Regions from separate parts of the Motilimonas thetidivivens genome, predicted to be linked through region 3. Evidence: predicted binding sites of a transcription regulator. Region 3 holds the regulator's gene; each other region holds the start of a gene.
The links. Region 3 encodes FNR, which switches genes on or off when oxygen is low (the NO sensors DNR and NnrR bind a similar motif). Its sites were predicted from a motif close to TTGATCTAGATCAA; they were not measured.

Region 1 (6,590 bases), 260 kb from region 3:
CAAAAAAGCTAACCTGACCATGCGCTTTTTTAACCGTATGATGACGCCTTTTGTTCGCCAGCAAGGAGGACGGCGCGCTCGATTTGGCCTTGCCCTTGTGATTGCACTGTTGATCTTGGGCTCACTCGCCCTGCCGCTAAGTCAGCATGTAGTGTTAAAAATGCTGCCCTTTGACAATAAATCCGAATTTCAAGTAATGGTGGATTTACCCGAGGGGGCCACCTTAGAAACAAGCCAACGCCTTGGCATGGCGCTAAGCCAATACCTGTTAACCGTACCAGAAGTCGTTAATGTGCAGCTTTATGCCGGAAACAGCGCGCCGATTAACTTTAATGGCCTAGTGCGCCACTATTATTTACGCAGCAGCCCGGCTCTCTCCGATATCCAAGTCAATTTGCTGGATAAGGAGCACCGAGAGCGCAGCAGCCATGACATAGCCCTATCGGTGCGTGAAGATTTACAACAAATCGGCCAAGCTTATGGTGCCAACATTAAAGTAGTTGAAGTGCCACCGGGGCCACCGGTTTGGTCGCCAATCGTGGCCGAGGTTTATGGCCCAAGCCAACAAGCGCGTGAACAAGCGGCAACGCAATTGTTGGCGACGTTTAAGCAAACGCCTGATTTGGTGGATATCGACATCGAGCTACCTGCCGCCCAACCCCAATGGCAGCTAGTGATAGATCGTGCTAAGGCCAGTTTGCTTGGCGTATCGGCGCAAACCATTGTCTCTACTTTAAGCACCGCCTTGGCTGGACACGATGTGTCTAGCTTGCACTTGCCAAATCAAAAACGCGCGGTGCCCATTCGTTTGCAGTTAACCGAAGCCAATAAACTTAATTTACAAGATGCCTTAACCTTACAAGTGCCCACGCAAACGGGGCAACAGGTTGCCTTAAGTGAAGTCGTCACTGTGGTTAAGGGACAAATTGAATCGACCATTATGCATAAAGACATGCAGCCCATGATCATGGTGGTGGCCGATATGGCGGGTAAGCTAGATAGCCCCTTATATGGCATGTTTGATGTCGCTGGCCAGCTAGATAAACAGGCCACGCCGCCTACGCAGCACTTTATCAGTGCGCCCGATGGCTTTGCCGGCATCAGTATTTTATGGGATGGCGAGTGGAAAATCACCTACGAGACGTTTCGTGATATGGGCATTGCTTATGCTGTGGGCATGATTTTAATTTACTTACTGGTGGTGGCGCAGTTTAAATCCTACAGCGTGCCTCTCGTTATTATGGCGCCTATTCCCTTAACCATTATTGGTGTGCTGCCCGGCCATGCTTTGTTTGGCGCACAATTTACCGCGACCTCGATGATAGGGATGATCGCCTTGGCTGGGATCATAGTGCGTAACTCTATCTTACTGGTAGATTTTATCGAGCAACAAAGAGCTAAGGGCATGCCTTTAGAGCAAGCCGTGATTGAATCGGGCGCTGTCAGGGCCAAACCCATCTTATTAACCGCGCTGGCCGCGATGATAGGCGCGCTGTTTATCTTGGATGATCCGATTTTTAACGGCTTAGCCATCAGCTTAATTTTCGGGATCTTTATCTCGTCTCTGCTGACCTTAGTCGTGATCCCGATTTTGTATTACAGCGCCTATGCCAAGCGACAAGTTGATTAAGCAACCGGAATATGAGCAACAAGCGCCAGCATAAATAAATGACACACCAAGACCACGGCCGTGATCTTGGTGCGCATTTTTTGATAATCCGCAGACAGGGTTTGCCAAACTGGCAAACGCCGTTGCAACAATAACAGCCAAACATACGCCGCAGCAAGAAAAGCTAACTGTGCCCAGCTTGGCGCGAATACCAGCAGTGGCATGGGAATGGTAACCAGCACCACCAGCCAAGCTTGGGTTAGGCTTTGTGCTTGGCCTGCCTCCCTTTGGTTATTGGCACTGGGTTGCCATAATGAGCCAGCGACAAAGCTCACTATGCTAATGCTGTACAAAATAAAAGCTTGCAGTAGCCACTGCATTTCCGCAATAAAATACCCCCCTGTAAACACAAGAAAAGGCACTAAGCCAAGATAACCTAAGGTAATGTGATGTGACGGGGATGTTGTTGGCATGGGTGCGGCCTTACTTTCAGTTTGCAAAATCAGATTGAAAGTAAACGAGTCGGCAAGACGAAACGATCATCGCCTTGCCATTGGCACATCGTGGTTTGGCCTTTAATTAAGCGGCGTCACTAAGGTTTCAGGGTATTTAAATAACAAGCTGGCCAACTCGGCGATCACCTTGTTGCGATCGGCTAAGCTAAGCTCGCTGTTGGTTAAATAAATACTAACAAAGGTAGGGGGTTGTTCGCCTTGCCACAATAACGCCGTGATGCCTCGCGAGCCATAACTGCCAGCGCCAGTGCGATCGGCAATTTGCCAATTGGGTGGCAATACCGAGCGGATAAGATCATCAGATACGGTGTTATCCATCATCCATTGCTTTAACTGCGCTTTGGCTTGATCGCTAATGTGTGGGCCGGTGAAAATTTGATTTAGGGTATGAACCATGGCCACGGGCGTCGTGGTATCACGCTCACCATCAGGCAAGGCATCATTAATTTCTGGCTCTATACTGACCAATTTAGTGGTCATATCGCCCATTAAGCGAATAAAGCGCATCACCGAAGGCTGTCCACCTAAGTGAGCTAACACTAAATTTACCGCGGTATTATCACTGGTCAGCATGGTGGCTTCACAGGCTTGCATTACCGTCATGCTGCGGCCAATGTTTTTCTCCGTGACTGGCGACCATGGCACTAGCATATCCGCTTGAATAAGCGTACTTGCTTTGCCATCTAAACCACCGCTTTCAACTTGCCCCAGCATTCTAGCGCACACCAGTGTTTTAAAAGTACTGCTAATCGGAAAACGTTCATCACCGCGATATTGCCAAAGTCGACCAATTTCAGGCTGAAAGGTCGCCATACCAATGCGCGCATTGACACGTTTTTCAATGGCTTTAATCTCTTGATTCAAATTATCTTGGGACGCAACCGCTTGACCACAAAATGCCCCCATCAACAACACACCTAACATCAAGCGGGTTTTCATTCTTTTTTTCATAACAACTACCTTCTTCGACAAGAGCGCCATTTTCGCTGGCTATGCCAGCGGTCGCAACAGTGCACTGACGCCGATAACCATTATCGTTAACTCGCTAACATAAATAGCCCTATTGAAAACGCCCCTGCGACCAGCCTGAAATCACCACCATAAAAATAAACCCAATTAAATCAAACAACAAAGAAAATACCGAGCATTAACCAATACAAAACCCGAAATTAACAAATAATCAAGAATAAGTGACTTTGTAACCTAAATATAATGTTTTTTTATACTACCCACGCCGATTGATAAGAATCAAAAATCCAGCCGACTTACAAAGTTACATTCCAACCCAAAGGAGTAAACAACGTCCCGATGCTCTCGCAAACAACACGGCGACGGGACGAATCGATTACAACAAACAAGAACAAACGCTATTTTTATCTATAAAGGGAACTTATCATGAAAAACCGTTGGCTTATTGCCGCATCGGCTGTGGGGATCCACGGCTCGATCGGCTCAGTTTACGCATGGAGCGTATTTAACCTACCACTTGAACAAACCTTTGGCTGGGACAAATCTGCAGTGGCCGGCACCTTTAGCTTAGCCATCTTTTTCCTTGGTTTATCCGCTGCCATTATGGGCCACTTTGTTGAGCGCCATGGACCACGCAAAGCCGGCTTAATCGCCGCGACTTTTTGGGGGGCAGGCTTATTAGTCGCAGGATTGGGCACCTCACTCGAAAGTATCTACCTGCTTTGGTTAGGCTATGGTGTTTTAGGCGGCATAGGCTTGGGTGTGGGTTACATTACGCCAGTATCCACTTTAGTTAAATGGTTCCCAGATCGTCGCGGTTTTGCCACCGGCCTTGCTATCATGGGCTTTGGTTTTGGTGCCATGATCGGCGGCCCCGTGTTTGGTTACTTAATGGAAAATTTCTCTATCCCCGCCACTTTTTATACTGCGGGTATCGCTTACATGGTGATCATGTATCTCTCTGCTTTATACCTCGAGCGCCCACCTGAAGGTTGGATGCCTGACAACATGAAAGCAGCAGTTGCAGCTGGCAGCAAAAAAGTCACCCAAGACTTAAGCCAACAAACGGCCAATGAGGCAGTTAAAACGGCGCCTTTCTATTGGCTATGGGTGATGATGTTTATCAACATTGCTTGTGGCATTGGCGTGATCTACTCAGCTTCTCCACTGGCACAAGAAACCATTGGCTTAACACCAACAGAAGCGGCTGCCGTGGTAGGTTTAATGGCGGTGTTTAACGGTATTGGCCGCCTTGCTTGGGCAACCTTCTCAGACACGCTAGGTAGACCAAACACCTACATTGCCTTTTTTGTGCTGCAAATTGCCTTGTTCTTGATGCTGCCTAACATCACCAGTGTGATCTTATTCCAAGTGGTGTTATTTACCATCATGACTTGTTACGGCGGCGGCTTTGCTACCCTACCCGCATTTATCGGCGACTTGTTTGGTACCAAACAACTGGGCGCAATCCACGGCTACATCCTTACCGCATGGGCATTTGCAGGCCTAGTGGGCCCACAAATCGCAGCTTACCTACGCTCGGTAACCGGCAGCTATGAACTAACCCTGTATATCTTTAGCGGCGCGTTTATTGTAGCCTTGGCAGTGTCGGTATTAATGAAATCTTACATCACTAAAACCCGCGCTAGCATGGTGGCAGCTAACGCCTAAATGCTTCATTTACATCGTCTTAACGGCTCTGATATCAGAGCCGTTTTGTTATCACGCTCCCTCTCATAACCCAAACAAAGTGCCTGTTCAATTTCTTTACTAAAAAAGACGGGCTTCATATGACAAACTTTCTATTCAAGAGAGCACCGCGCCATAGAGAGTTCCCACTAAAGTGCTTCGCAGCATTATTTGATGCCGCCCTGTCGGAAGTGAGTAAAATGGCTAACGATTTAAGAATGACTCCCCATGCTTGGCATTATTCGTTTAGATTTAGTATTGTTTTCACGGCGTTCATATTGAATGCAGTATTTGCAAGGCTCACACCTTAATGCCGTGTTATGGATAAGTGCAAGCAGAGGCGCTCTTGAGCAATAAAAAAAGATTGAAAAAACTCGAAAACAGGTTGCTAGTTGATAAAGATAAATGGGGCGTTAACGATAATACATACTCTTCTCCACCCGAGTTTTATTATGACATTGAATATAAATGTTCAGAGTGTGGTAAGACTGACATTTGGACAGCTTCGCAACAAAAACGCTGGTATGAAGAGTTGGGTAAAACTATTAATGCTGTTGCCAAGCGCTGTAGAGTGTGTAGAGCACATATACAAGCAATCAAAGAAGAGCAGAAACGGCATATGGAAGCGTTGGCAAATAAACCAAAACATCCAAATGAAAAGTTCTTCAAAACACATAAAAGATAAGCATCGACTTCGCAGCCGCCCCCCTACATTCGGTTGTGGGACAACGCTAGGCTAATCCCCTGAGCCTCGCTAATTTATATATCTTCTTTTAAGAACATGATCAGAACCAATCAAGTTGCAATCCGACTTCATCCTCTTGAGCTGACCAAGCTTGGCAGATAAACAAGTTGCCAACGGCAACCACTTCCTCCCCAGCAAATAAAATCGGAAGCTGAGATCGCTGCCAAGGTGGCACTTGGTATTCTTGCAACAGTTTTTTATAACTGCGTGAACCATTTCTACCTGCGGGGGTCAATTTATGGCTGCCTGTAAGGTGATAGCGTATCTGTAATGGCTCACTGGGCTTTTTGATGCGCACTCCTTGGCGCACAAGCTTCAGTGTTAAGGTTTGTCCGCATGGCAGGCGATTAACTGCATCAAATTCAATCGTCATAGCAAGACTGTCAGGCAAGTTAACTGGCGGCGCAATGAGATATAACTCCCCTAAATAGCGGCGTACTTGATAACCATTAAAGGCCAACATAGGCTGCGCATCTTCGCGCGCTAGGGCGACGTTGTCCCAGATCTCTTTCAGGCGCACTTCCGATGGTAAAGAATAACCATGCGAATCAATCCATTGACGTAAAATGGCTTGACGGCGCAAGGGGGCAAGCAGGGTTAATGGCTCGATTTGCAAAGCGCCTTGTGGGCTTTGATATCGTGCTAACTCATCAGCAAGCAGCTGCGTGAGTAGGGTTTGCTGCTCTGCACAAAGGCGAGCACTGCGACTAATTGCCGAAAGCACACCGGGCCAGCGATCAGTCAGTTTAGGGATGATGTCGGCGCGTAAAAAATTACGGTCAAACTGGGTGTCTTGATTGCTTTCGTCTTCCACCCATTGCCAGCCTTGCTCTTTGGCTAGTTGCTCTAATTCAGCGCGGCTAATTTCAAGCAGTGGCCGCAGCTGGCTGCCATGAGCAAAGGGTTTATAAAGTGGCATGGCGCTTAAACCTTTAACGCCACTGCCGCGCTTGGCGGCGAGTAAAAAGCTTTCCACCTGATCGTTTTGATGCTGGGCGGTGAGCAGTTGCCTGCCTTGCGCTAAGTGTTTAGCAAAGGCTTGATAACGCGCCTTACGCGCCAG
Region 2 (6,590 bases), on a different contig from region 3:
CGGGCTTTATTTTATCGCGTCATAGCCATAATCGGCCAACCGGCGTCAGTAATGAGTTTTGGTTAAAGGGTGAAAACCAAGTATATCGTTTATTCACTTCGCCTGAGCCTGTGGTTTTCTTTGTGGTAGAGGCGCAGCTTGAGCTGGCTTTAGCACTACTTACCGACTTTTCATTGCAAGCGACCCCCCTGGCATTAACGACCTTCGATCATCAAAAAGTGTGTGGCTTGTATTTTGACTCTAGCTATCAAGCTCACCAAGCTGCGCGGCGCTTAGCGGCGGCCAATATCGACACCTTTGAAGCAGACATTAAGGCTCATGAGCGCTATTTAATGGAGCGCTTTGTGCAAGGTGATGCCTGTTTCACTGGGCAATTTATACAGCGCGAGCATTATATTGAGGTGCGTGACGCCAAAATTAAGCCAGCCAATTGTGAAGCTCAGTTAAAAATTGTGTCGCTGGATATCGAATGCTCAGAGCAGGGGGAGCTATACAGCATAGGCCTTTATGCGGATTGGGGACAATGGGTCTATATGCGCGGAGCATCAGTGCCAAATGCCCCTGACTATCTCCATTGGTGCGAGTCAGAGCATGACTTAATTAGTCGCTTTTTAGCTTGGCTCACAGAGCATGATCCCGATGTGGTGATCGGCTGGGCGGTGATTAATTTTGATTTTCGTATTCTCGTGCAGCGCGCCGAGTTGCTGGGGATCAAACCAAACTATGGCCGAGCCAATACCCAAGCAAAATGGCGTGATAGACAGCAAGGTAATGGTTTTTTGCAGATCCAAGGGCGGGTGGTGATAGATGGCATCGAAGCCTTTAAAGCTGCCAGCTATCAGTTTGAGAACTTTAGCTTAGAGCATGTCGCTAACACCTTACTCGGCGAGGGCAAAGAGCTTGATGTTAGTGTAGATAAACTCAGCCAGATTAATTATCAATTCCAACACGATAAAATCGCCCTAGCGCAATATAACTTACAAGATTGTCGATTGGTTTGGCGTTTATTTGAGCAATGCCAATTATTGCCCTTTTTACAACAACGTAGCCGTTTAACAGGATTAGAGTTAGGGCGTGCAGGTGGCTCGGTGGCCGCCTTTACGCACTTGTATTTACCTAAGGTGCACCGAGCCGGTTATGTTGCGCCCAATTTGCCACCTCATGGTGGTCTAGCCAGCCCCGGTGGGTATGTGATGGACAGTCAGCCGGGCTTATACAAACACGTGTTAGTACTGGATTATAAAAGCTTGTATCCCTCGATTATTCGCACCTTTAAAATAGATCCAGTGGGGATGATCGAAGGGTTAAAGCAGCCAGAGCAAGCGATTGAGGGCTTTGTCGGCGCTTATTTTTCTCGCGACAACCATTTTTTACCCGATATTATTAGCCATTTATGGCTAGCGCGCGATCAAGCTAAAGCTGAGCAAGATAGTGCGGCATCGCAAGCCATTAAAATCATTATGAACTCATTTTATGGCGTACTCGGCTCTGGTGGGTGTCGTTTTTACGATCCGCGTCTTGCTAGCTCGATTACCCTGCGGGGTCATCAAATAATGAAACAAACCCAGCAGTGGATAGAGCAACAGGGTTGGCAAGTGATCTATGGCGATACCGATTCAACTTTTGTTTGGTTAGGCAATGAGCTTAAAGTTGGCCAAGATCCAGACAAAATAGGTAAAACCTTAGCTACCGAGATTAATCAGGCATGGCAGCAAAAATTGGCTAAAGAGTTTGGCTTAGATTGTTTTCTAGAGATGGAATACGAGACCCATTACAGCCAGTTTTTTATGCCAACCATCAGGGGCACGGAAAAAGGCAGTAAAAAACGCTATGCGGGGTTAATCGACGATGGAAGCACGCAAAAGTTGGTGTTTAAGGGGCTAGAAACGGTGCGCTCCGATTGGACCGAATTAGCCCGTTTATTTCAAACTCGCTTGTATGAAATGGTGTTTGCCGAACAAGATCCCAGTGACTACATTCGCCAACTGGTGCTGCAAACGCGTCGCGGGGATTTTGACCAACAGCTGGTGTATCGCAAGCGCTTAGGTCAGCCCATTAAAGCCTATGTGAAAAACATACCGCCCCATGCGCGCGCTGCAATCAATGCCGACTTAGAGAATGAAAGGCAAGGTAAGCCATTACAATATCAATACAAAGGGGTGGTCAGATATGTGCAGACCTTAGTTGGCCCACAAGCTATCGAGTATTTAACCAGTACACCCGATTACGATCATTACATAGAGAAACAACTGCAGCCCATTGCCGATGCGATATTACCGGCCATAGGGCTGAGTTTTGCGGCCATTGCTGATGATCAACTAGGCCTGTTTTAGGACTAATTCCAAATTAAGGTCGCGGCGCCAATCGCAGCGAATAGAATACAGGTGATGATGCGGATCCACTTTAACGGTAGGCGCTCAGCACTAAATTGGCCGGCATAAACAACAGGTACGTTGGCCAGTAACATGCCGATGGTTGTTCCCACGACTACCATCAATAAATCATCGTATTTTGCGGCCAGTAATACCGTTGCCACTTGGGTTTTGTCACCAATTTCAGCGATGAAAAACAGCACTAAACTAGCGACAAAAGGACCGTATTGATAAAGCCGGTTGTTTTCATCATCCGCTTTGTCTGGGATTAAGATCCAGATGGCAACGGCAATAAACGACAAACCCACAATCCAATTAAGCACTTGAGCCGATACTAGACCTGCGGCCCAGTCACCAATCCAAGCGGCCGCAGCGTGATTGGCAATGGTGGCGACAAAAATACCCAAAATAATCGGTAATGGCCGCTTGAACCGAGTGGCAAGCAAAAAGGCTAATAGCTGGGTTTTATCACCGATTTCGGCTATCGCCACGGCAACGGTTGAAGTTAAGAGAGCTTCCAAAGTCAATATTTCCAAGTTGTTTAGTAAGAGTTAGCCGCCAGCCAATTTAACGGTATAGCCTTTTTGTTCTAAAAATGCCTTGGCGAGTTCTCGTTGATCGCCTTGCATTTCAATTACATAGTCTTTTACTGTGCCGCCAGTGCCGCTGCGTTTTTTCAGTGCCTTAGCTAATTCTTTTAGCTCTTTTTCCGGTAATCCTAGGCCGCTGATACAGGTTGCACCTTTGCCTTTGCGCCCTTTTGTTTCACGACGGATCCTTACAATGCCATCGGTTTCAGGGATCTGTTCACTGGGGCCACTGTCTTTAATACGGCCCGTTTCTGTCGAATAAACTAATTTACTGTCACTCATGACTCGCCTCTGAGATAGCGCTGAAAGGGGGGCTATTCTAACGCAAACAACAAGAGAAATAGAAATAAACCCGGTTGTTAATTTTTGTCAGCAGCACTAAAAAACTTATCGATTCGATCAAACTTGATCTACAGCAAAAATGGCGAGGGGCTAATCGGTAGAATACCAATAATGAAAACAATTCGTATTTAAGGTTGAGGCGTGGCAATAAAGCTTTCTGAATTGGCAATGGGTCAATATGCAAAAATCATCAGTTATCAAGATATCAGTCCCGGACATCGTAAAAAGTTACTCGCCATGGGACTGTTGCCACAAACCTTAGTTCAATATGTGCGCAGTGCACCTTTTGGCGATCCCATGCAAATTAAAGCCAGCAACATCAATATTGCGTTACGTAAAGCGTTAGCCGAAAAAATTTTGGTTGAGGTCAGCCAATGAGCCAAGCATTAAAGATCATCACAGTTGGCAATCCAAATTGCGGTAAAACCACCTTATTTAATGGTTTAACGGGCGCGAGGCAGCAAGTTGGTAACTGGAGCGGAGTGACCGTTGATAAAAAGGTCGGCGAATTTAGTCTAGGTGAACAGCAATATCAACTGACTGATTTACCTGGTATTTACAGTTTTGATGACGCTGGTGATAGCAGCTCTGTCGATGAACAAATCGCTTTTAATTATGTGCTGAGCCAGCAACCTGACTTAATCATTAATGTCTTGGATGCCAGTGCCATCGAGCGTAGCTTGTATTTAACCTTGCAGCTCAGAGAGCTAGGTTTTCCGGTGCTTGTGGTCGTGAATAAAATGGACAGTGCCGAGCAACAACATTTACGTTTTGACTTGGCTAAGTTGAGTGCGGCGCTGGGGTGTCCTGTTTATGGTTTAAGTGCCCATGACAACAAGCAAGTAAAGCAGTTTAAGCAAGCCTTGCCTGAGCTGATGGCTAAGCTAAGTGTCACGCCATTTGCTTTAGATTACGGTGCTGATTTTAGTGCCCAGTTAGCAACACTTAGTCGGTTATCAGACAAAATAAGTTCGACCTGTACGGCCCGAGGAATCGCCATTAAGTTAGTTGAGGGCGACCCGAAAGTGTTACAACACCTCAATGCTGATGAGCAAAAACAGGTTGCTAATGCCAGAGCTCAATTAGACATTGCGCATGATGTTGATTTACATCTGGCTGATGCAAGATATTCATTGATATACCAAATCGTACAACAAAGCGTCAGTCATCAAGGTAAATTGTCACTGAGTTTATCGGATAAAATAGATAATGTGGTGCTGAACAAGTGGCTTGGTGTCCCTGTGTTTCTCGCGGTGATGTATTTGCTATTTATGTTCAGTATTAACATCGGCAGTAGCTTTATCGACTTCTTTGATATCAGCTTTGGCGCGATTTTTGTCGATGGAGCAGGGCATTTACTCGAGCAAATGGGCGCGCCGATATGGCTGGTGGCGATTTTAGCTAAGGGTATTGGCTCTGGTATTCAAACGGTTGCTACCTTTATTCCGGTCATTGCCTGTTTGTATCTGTTTTTATCTTTGCTAGAAAGCTCGGGTTATCTTGCTCGAGCCGCTTTTGTGATAGATAAGTTAATGCAAAAGATGGGCTTACCGGGTAAAGCTTTTGTGCCTATGATCGTCGGGTTTGGTTGTACTGTGCCTGCGGTAATGGCTGCGCGCACGTTAGACCAAGAGCGCGAGCGTCTGCTGACCAGTATTATGTCTCCGTTTATGTCTTGTGGGGCAAGGTTACCTGTGTATGCATTGTTTGCGGCGGCATTTTTCCCTGAGAATGGTCAGAATTTGGTATTTGTCTTGTATCTTACGGGAATTTTGGTGGCGGTGTTTACCGGTTTGGTACTCAGTCGCACCTTGCTGCCGGGCAAAAGTGAGAATACCATTTTAGAGTTGCCCGATTACGAGATCCCTAAAGCACGTAACATTGCGCTAAAGACATGGCATAAATTAAAGAATTTTGTTTTAGGCGCCGGTAAAACCATCGTAGTTGTGGTCGCTCTACTGAGCTTTTTGAATTCTTTGGGCACGGATGGCAGTTTTGGTAACGAAGACAGTGAACATTCTGTGTTAAGTGCTGCAGCGCAGTTTGTTACTCCCGTATTTGCTCCTATGGGGATAAGCCAAGACAATTGGCCAGCAACGGTTGGGGTCATCACTGGGGTGTTTGCTAAAGAGGCCGTGGTGGGCACATTAAACAGCTTATATTCAACACCTGAGGCTGAAGAAGAGGCTCAATTTAATTTAGTTGACCAGTTAGTTGAAGCGCTTAACACCATCCCCGAAAACTTAGTGAATGTAAGCTTTAGCGATCCTATGGGGCTAGATGTCGGGGATTTATCCGATACCGCTGCCGTGGCGGATGAACAGCAAGTGAACATAAGCGTGTTTAGTGATATGCGCCAGCGCTTTGATGGTCAAGCAGGTGCCTTTGCCTATCTGTTGTTTATCTTACTTTACATACCTTGCGCTGCCGCAATGGGCGCTTTAGTACGTGAAGTGGGACAGAAATGGGCGTTATTTACCGCCTGCTGGACGACGGCTATTGCTTACATGAGTGCGGTATTGGTTTATCAGCTAGCCCGTTTTGATGTCCATCCGGGTAGCTCTTCGGCTTGGTTAGTTGCCATTGTCGTGATCGCTTTGGTGGCGGTACAGTTACTTAAACAAAAAGGCAATTTAGTGAAAGTGCCGGTGGTGATAAATGATCCTGCAAAAGCTTAAGCAAGATATTCAGCGTGCTGGTCGGGTTAGTCAAAAGCAACTCTGTCAGCGCTATCGAATTTCGCCACACGGCGTGGATGCCATGCTCAATATTTTAATTAAGCGTGGCCATGTGCATAAATCTATGTCGATACAGGCAGCCAAATCTTGCTGTGGCCGTGAGAATGAGGTTTGGTACAGCTGGCATGATATAGCGCAAATCCCGACTACCGAAATTAGCTAAGATACTCATATCTAAGCATCTTGAAGATGCTTGAGCGTGTCTCATTACCCCGCAAATCTGCGGGGTAGGTTATTTTTGGAGCAACATGAAATTATTTGTTATTACCGATATTCACGGCTCTTTATCTTCATTAAACCTTGCCCTGCAAGCATTCCATCAAGAGCAGGCTGACTATATTGTATTACTTGGGGATATTTTAAATCACGGGCCTCGCAACCCGCTTCCAAACGGTTATGAGCCAGCCATGGTGGCGGCGAAACTCAATGAATATGCAAAGAAAATTATTGCGGTTCGCGGTAATTGTGACAGTGAAGTGGATCAAGGCTTATTGCATTTTCCACTTGATGCCAGTTACAACCAGCTTTTAGTAGGCAACAGGCGAGTA
Region 3 (6,590 bases):
TCGCAACATTCGAAACCGCACCTTGGGCATGGACATCCCAGTCTCCATTGCTTTATTAGGCGCTTATATTGCATCTACCTATGCCACCATCACGGGTACCGGTGAAGTCTTTTTTGAATCCATCTCCATGTTCACTTTCTTTTTGCTTATCGGACGCATGCTCGAGTTAAGAGCAAGGCGTAAAGCATCCGAGAGCGGCAACAATTTAGCAAAATTAATGCCCAAAATGGCTTGGCTAAAAGTAGGCGATTCGGTTGAGCATATACCGGCTAAACTACTGCGCGAAGAACAACTCGTGCTAGTAAAACCAGGTGAAACCATCCCAGCCGATGGCATTATCGTCAATGGTAAATCCTCCATTGAAGAGTCGATGTTAACAGGCGAGCATATGCCCGTTATTAAAGCTTTGGATGAGCCTGTTTACGCCGGAACAATCAATCTTGAAAGCCCAATTACGATGATCGTCAAACAGACGGGTCAAGCGACCTTAATTGCCGATATCATCCGAATGCAAGATCTGGCTCAAGCCGAAAAACCCCGAATTCAGGTTGTAGCAGATCATGTCTCGCGTTATTTTGTCGGTGCGCTACTCATTTTTTCGGCCATTACTTACACCGCTTGGCTTTATGTTGCGCCCGAGCATGCATTTTGGGTCACCTTATCGGTATTGGTAGCAACCTGCCCCTGTGCTCTGAGTTTAGCGACCCCAACGGCGCTGACCTGCTCCACGGCAACACTCAATAAACTAGGGATTTTAATCCGAAAAAACCACGTTTTGGAAACCTTGGCGAAAGCCAACTTGTTTGTGTTTGATAAAACAGGAACCTTAACTCAGGGCAAATTTTCGGTCGCTAATACTCATGTTTTTTCAGCACAAAATAAAGCTCAGTCCCTCGCACTGGCAGCCGCATTAGAGCAACACTCTGAACATCCCATTAGCCGCGCATTTGCGCCCTACAAGCAAGCAAATATTAAGGTCGATCAGGTCACTAATGTTCCTGGAGAAGGCTTATATGGCCAATTCCAAGGGCAAACTGTACGGTTAGGTAATCCTGACTATTGCGGCGTTTCTGTGCCAGTTGAATCGCGCTTACTCTTGATTGTCATGACTATCAATGACGAATTGGTGGCTGCGTTTGAACTCACCGATGAACTACGGGAAGATGCCAAAGCAACATTTAGCCACTTTAAACAACAAGGGGTTAATACCGCAATGTTGACCGGGGATGGCTCGGCTCAAGCGCAAATCGTTGCTGACCAATTAGGCATCAAAACCGTAATTTCTGGCGTTACACCTGAGCAAAAGCGCGAAGCGGTGCAACAATTCCAGCATGAAGGTAGTATTACCTTAATGGTCGGTGACGGTATTAACGATGCACCCGTTTTATCTCAAGCTCATGTGTCGGTCGCCATCGGCAGCGGCACCGATGTGGCAAAGAACTCAGCCGACGTGATTTTGATTGGTGATTCGTTACGCAAATTGGCGAAGGCGCGTCATCTTGCTAGACAGACACGCGATGTAATTAGGCAAAACTTAGCCATTTCCTTGGGTTATAATTTGTTTATTCTACCCTTGGCTGCCACCGGTCATGTGCCTCCCTATATGGCCGCACTGGGGATGTCATTAAGCTCGGTTGTGGTAGTAACCAACTCATTGAGGTTGTTAAAGAAATGAGCATAATTTTCATGCTAATACCTATCGCTATCTTGTTTGTAGCCATAGCGATTGGTCTGTTTTTTTGGGCAGTACGCTCCGATCAATTTGAAGATTTAGATCGCGAAGGCGTTAACATATTGTTTGATGAAGATGACTCGCAGGCTCGCAATCAAGCCAACTCAGCATCAGAAGTTCATTGCGATAAGCCTAATACGCCCAAATGACGGATTTCTATGCTGCTTTCTTCATTGGTCTACTAGGCGCAGGTCATTGCTTAGGTATGTGCGGTGGCGTTGCCAGTGCCATGACCTTCTCTGTCGACCCCAAGGCCGGCAAGTCTCAACAGTGGCTAACCTTGCTGCTCTATAATCTAGGACGTTGCTTGAGCTATGTTTTCGCTGGAGCTTTGATTGCAGGGGGAGCAGCGGCACTCAGTCAGCTATTTGATGTAAAACAAGCACTCATCTTACTTCGCTTGCTGGCCGCTATCATGATGTTGCTATTAGCCCTATATATCAGTCGCCTGTGGTTGGGTTTGCAAAGCATCGAAAAAGCGGGTCAACATATTTGGCGCAGGATCCAGCCCATCGCGCAGTTTTTTTTACCCCTCAAGCATCCGTTTTATGCTTTACCTCTTGGCATGGTATGGGGCTGGCTACCGTGTGGTTTGGTCTATTCAAGCCTTTCTTGGGCTGCAGTGAGCGGCAGTGCCGTAAATGGGGGGTTAATCATGGCTGGATTTGCCTTAGGCACCCTGCCCGCCATGGCCACCATTGGTTTACTCAGCCATTCAATTGGGCGAGTCATCCAATCTAACTGGTTTAGATATAGCGGCAGTGCATTATTGGCACTCTATGCCATTCACACTGGCTACATCGCAATTAAACAACTGATTTATTAATTATAAATCTATTTTTAATAGACATATAACTAGCCTTTCTCACTCTGACTCGACTTAATTTCATTGCTAAAGCAAGTTTATTTTCGCATTTTTAAGGCGTTATCACTTTTTGGCTTTCAATTCACCTTCTGCGGTTATTCTGCTATTTAAACTCAGGCAATAAATGTTACAATATTGATATATATCAAGTGGAGATTTCGGGTAAGTATGAAGTCCGAGAATAAAAATACCAGACGCATCCAGTCAGGTGGCTGTGAAATACACTGTCAAGATTGCAGTATCAGCCAACTTTGTATTCCTGTTAGCCTTAATGAAACTGAGCTTGATCAGCTCGACAACATCATAGAGCGAAAAAAGCCAATTCAAAAGGGTGAAGAGCTGTATAAAGCTGGCGAAGATATGCGAGCATTGTATGCCATTCGTTCTGGTACCGTTAAGTCCTATACCATTACCGAACAGGGCGACGAACAAATTACCGGTTTTCATCTAGCTGGCGATCTTGTTGGTTTTGATGCCATCAACACCGGCCGTCATCCAAGTTTCGCGCAGGCCCTCGAAACCTCGATGATTTGTGAAATCCCATACGATACCTTGGATGATTTATCGGGCAAGATGCCTAAGCTGCGTCAGCAAATCATGCGCATGATGAGTAATGAGATCGTTGGCGACCAAGAAATGATTTTATTATTGTCTAAGAAAAATGCGGAAGAACGTTTAGGCGCCTTTATTTATAGCCTGTCACAACGCTTCTCTGAACGTGGATTCTCACCTCGTGAGTTTCGTTTGTCGATGACTCGAGGCGATATCGGTAACTACTTAGGCCTTACCGTAGAAACCATCAGTCGTTTACTCGGTCGGTTCCAAAAAAGTGAAATGATCGCCGTTAAAGGTAAATACATTACCATTATCGATCATCAACAATTAGCTGAAGTTGCTGGCGCGACTAAAGCCGAATAACTACCAGCGCGGTGGAATTAATCAATTGAAAAATAAAATAATTGATCACCATCGCGCAATATCACATCATTTTGAGCTAAATTAAGACTAGGAACGTGGAATATTATCAGTAACCCGGAGGGGTGTATGGTTAAATATCGCAACATCTTAGTCGTCATTGATCCTACCAAAGAAGAACAAACGGCCCTTTCTCGCGCCGCCTACATATGTCAACGCGAAGAGCATGCCAAATTAAAGCTGTTTCTTTCTGTCTATGACTTTTCTTTTGAAATGACCACCATGCTTTCGCTTGAAGAGCGTGAAGCAATGCGCGCCAGCGTGATACAACAACAGACGGCATGGCTTGAAGAGCTGGCTGCCCCATATCGAAGCCAAGGTTTGTTTATTGATACCAAAGTGCTCTGGCATAACCGTCCATTTGAGAGCATTATTCAAGAAACCTTAGACTTTGGCCATGATCTCGTCGTCAAAGGCACCCATCATCATCCTAAGCTTCAATCCGTTATTTTCACTCCCACCGATTGGCATTTATTACGTAAATGTCCGGAGCCATTGTTGTTGGTTAAAAATCATGATTGGCCTGAAAACGGCACTATTTTGGCTGCTATTCATGCGACAGCCGAAGATGATGAACACATGGCGTTAAACGATAAGATCACCCATGAAGCCCTCGACATGGCTAAAATGATCAATGCTAATGTCAGTTTGATCAATGCCTTCCCCAGTACACCAGTGAATATTGCCTTAGAGCTTCCCGACTTTAACCCTATTGAATACAGTGATGCAGTACAAAAACGCCATGTCGATATGCTTACCGAACATGGCAACAAGCATGGGATTCCAGCAGAGCGGCAGCACGTGGTTGAAGGCTTAGCGGAAGACGTAATACCACAAGTCGCAAAAGAGCTTGATGCAGAGCTGGTTGTGCTTGGTACGGTTGGTCGAACCGGTATCAGCGCTGCACTCATCGGCAATACCGCCGAGCATTTGATTGACAGTCTGGATTGCGACCTACTTGCATTGAAACCGATAGATTACATTTCTCCCTTACAACAATAAGCATTATTGCGGCCAAGCAATTGGCCGCACTCCCACCGCCTTACTTGCTTGGAACATTCTTGACGCTATAATACGCAGACTTTTTTTGCTGTGGATAGAACTATGGGTACACCGACGGCTGAGGCCAAAGCACAATACAACCAGAATAAATTGCATAAACGTTTACGTCGTGAAACAGGTAAAGCCATTGCCGACTTTAATATGATTGAAGAAGGCGACAAGGTAATGGTTTGCTTAAGTGGCGGTAAAGACAGTTATGCCCTACTTGATATTCTGATGCACTTGAAAGCCCATGCACCTATCCAGTTTGATATTGTTGCGGTTAACCTTGACCAAAAACAGCCTGGCTTCCCCGAGCATGTTTTACCCCAATACTTAACCCAAATTGGCGTGGACTTTGAAATTGTCGAAGAAGATACCTACTCCATAGTGATGGACAAGATCCCAGCAGGAAAAACAACCTGTTCACTATGCTCTCGTCTGCGCCGTGGTATTTTGTATTCAACGGCGACACGTCTTGGCGCAACAAAAATTGCTTTAGGCCACCATCGTGATGATATTCTCGAGACCTTATTGCTAAATATGTTTCATGGCGGAAAACTAAAGTCTATGCCACCTAAACTAGTCAGTGATGATGGTAAACACGTGGTTATTCGCCCTCTTGCTTATTGTAAGGAAGCTGATCTGGAGAAATACGCCCAGATAAAAGAATTCCCGATCATTCCTTGTAACCTGTGTGGCAGCCAAGAAAACTTACAACGCAAAATGATCAAAGAAATGCTGCAAGGTTGGGAAAAACGCTATCCAGGCCGAATTGAAAGCATGTTCCGCAGCATCCAAAATGTTGTGCCTTCACATTTGATGGATCATGAACTATTTGATTTTAAATCAGTGGATCAACACAGCGGTGTGATTGATGGCGGAGACATTGCCTTTGACAAACCAGACTTTCCGTCCACTTCATCTGGGCAACAAATGGCTGATGAGCCAGAGCTGCAAATTATAGAGCTCACTTGATTTTTAAGCTTAAGCTAACATGACTGATGGCAAGTGCCATCAGTCAAAAAGTGAATTATTGCACCAACCAAGGCTTTATATCGATTACCGAATCAGCCAGTTGCACCGCTTTACCTTGATGCTCCGCTAACCATTGCTTTGATAAGTAAACATGTCCCTGCTCTACTGCAAAGTCGGTATTAGCAATACTGAAAACAGCCTGTTGATCAGTTGCGAAATCACCAGCCAAGGTGAGACTAATACCATTAAAGTCAGGTAAAAATAACTTACCCCAAAAGCCAGCTTGACCTAACATCAGCTTTTCTAATTCATCGGCGATTTTACTCAAACCATCGACATCTTGAATACCACTAATTGGCACCAACAGCTTGGTTTGTAACGACATAGCGCAATCTGTTTGTTCATGTGCAAACACTAACACGAGTTCCGCCTTTTCTTGTTTTAGCTTTACATCGTAAGGTACAAGAAGTTCACCCGAGGGGGTTTGTGTGATTGCGACTTGGCGGTTTGCTGTTTCCAGCACAGCCTTAGCGAGTTGACATGGCTGCTGAGCATTTTGATCCAACAAATAAAATGCTGGTGTCACCCTAGTCAAACCTTCCTTTTTTACTACCGCTAATCGTTTATAAAAATCACTATAGGAAAATTTTGTCTCAATGGCACTTGCCCAAGGAGCATATAATAAAATTAATAAAAATAATAATTTATGCACTGAACTCACCTTTATCATTGTCTTGATTTGAGCCGTCGCCATTGATTTCAACACTGAGTCTGATGCCACAGACTTCTCGGTAAATTACCGCTTGCAAGGTGAAAACAAATGGGATGACAAATGCTAAACCGACCACAGTGACCATACCGAATAGCATAAATAAGTTAATCAGAGCATGAATAATAAATAGGGAAATTAGCCCTTTATGTACCACGCGAATAGACATAGGTATCGCTTGGAAAACGGTCATTTTTCGCTCTAGCATCAACGGGATAACGAGTGAAAAA

Region 1: the regulator FNR is predicted to act here: its motif matches at 3,363-3,376, upstream of ACK8OT_RS00695 (L-lactate MFS transporter).
Region 2: the regulator FNR is predicted to act here: its motif matches at 3,368-3,381, upstream of ACK8OT_RS02390 (FeoA family protein).

The regions. Positions count from the first base shown of each region.
Region 1 covers NZ_JBKFDK010000001.1:137,071-143,660, reverse strand. Annotated here, with positions in the region: gene ACK8OT_RS00710 (efflux RND transporter permease subunit) at 1-1,630, shown strand, start outside; gene ACK8OT_RS00705 (DUF3429 domain-containing protein) at 1,627-2,082, opposite strand; gene bla (class A beta-lactamase) at 2,185-3,075, opposite strand; gene ACK8OT_RS00695 (L-lactate MFS transporter) at 3,520-4,764, shown strand; gene ACK8OT_RS00690 (zinc-ribbon domain containing protein) at 5,129-5,467, shown strand; gene tilS (tRNA lysidine(34) synthetase TilS) at 5,568-6,590, opposite strand, start outside.
Region 2 covers NZ_JBKFDK010000002.1:43,458-50,047, reverse strand. Annotated here, with positions in the region: gene ACK8OT_RS02405 (DNA polymerase II) at 1-2,333, shown strand, start outside; gene ACK8OT_RS02400 (TMEM165/GDT1 family protein) at 2,336-2,893, opposite strand; gene yciH (stress response translation initiation inhibitor YciH) at 2,924-3,244, opposite strand; gene ACK8OT_RS02390 (FeoA family protein) at 3,446-3,682, shown strand; gene feoB (Fe(2+) transporter permease subunit FeoB) at 3,679-5,982, shown strand; gene ACK8OT_RS02380 (FeoC-like transcriptional regulator) at 5,963-6,205, shown strand; gene yfcE (phosphodiesterase) at 6,291-6,590, shown strand, end outside.
Region 3 covers NZ_JBKFDK010000001.1:395,605-402,194, reverse strand. Annotated here, with positions in the region: gene ACK8OT_RS02005 (heavy metal translocating P-type ATPase) at 1-1,675, shown strand, start outside; gene ccoS (cbb3-type cytochrome oxidase assembly protein CcoS) at 1,672-1,881, shown strand; gene ACK8OT_RS01995 (sulfite exporter TauE/SafE family protein) at 1,878-2,558, shown strand; gene fnr (fumarate/nitrate reduction transcriptional regulator Fnr) at 2,766-3,515, shown strand; gene uspE (universal stress protein UspE) at 3,642-4,574, shown strand; gene ttcA (tRNA 2-thiocytidine(32) synthetase TtcA) at 4,677-5,591, shown strand; gene ACK8OT_RS01975 (DUF2987 domain-containing protein) at 5,647-6,321, opposite strand; gene ACK8OT_RS01970 (DUF2189 domain-containing protein) at 6,296-6,590, opposite strand, start outside.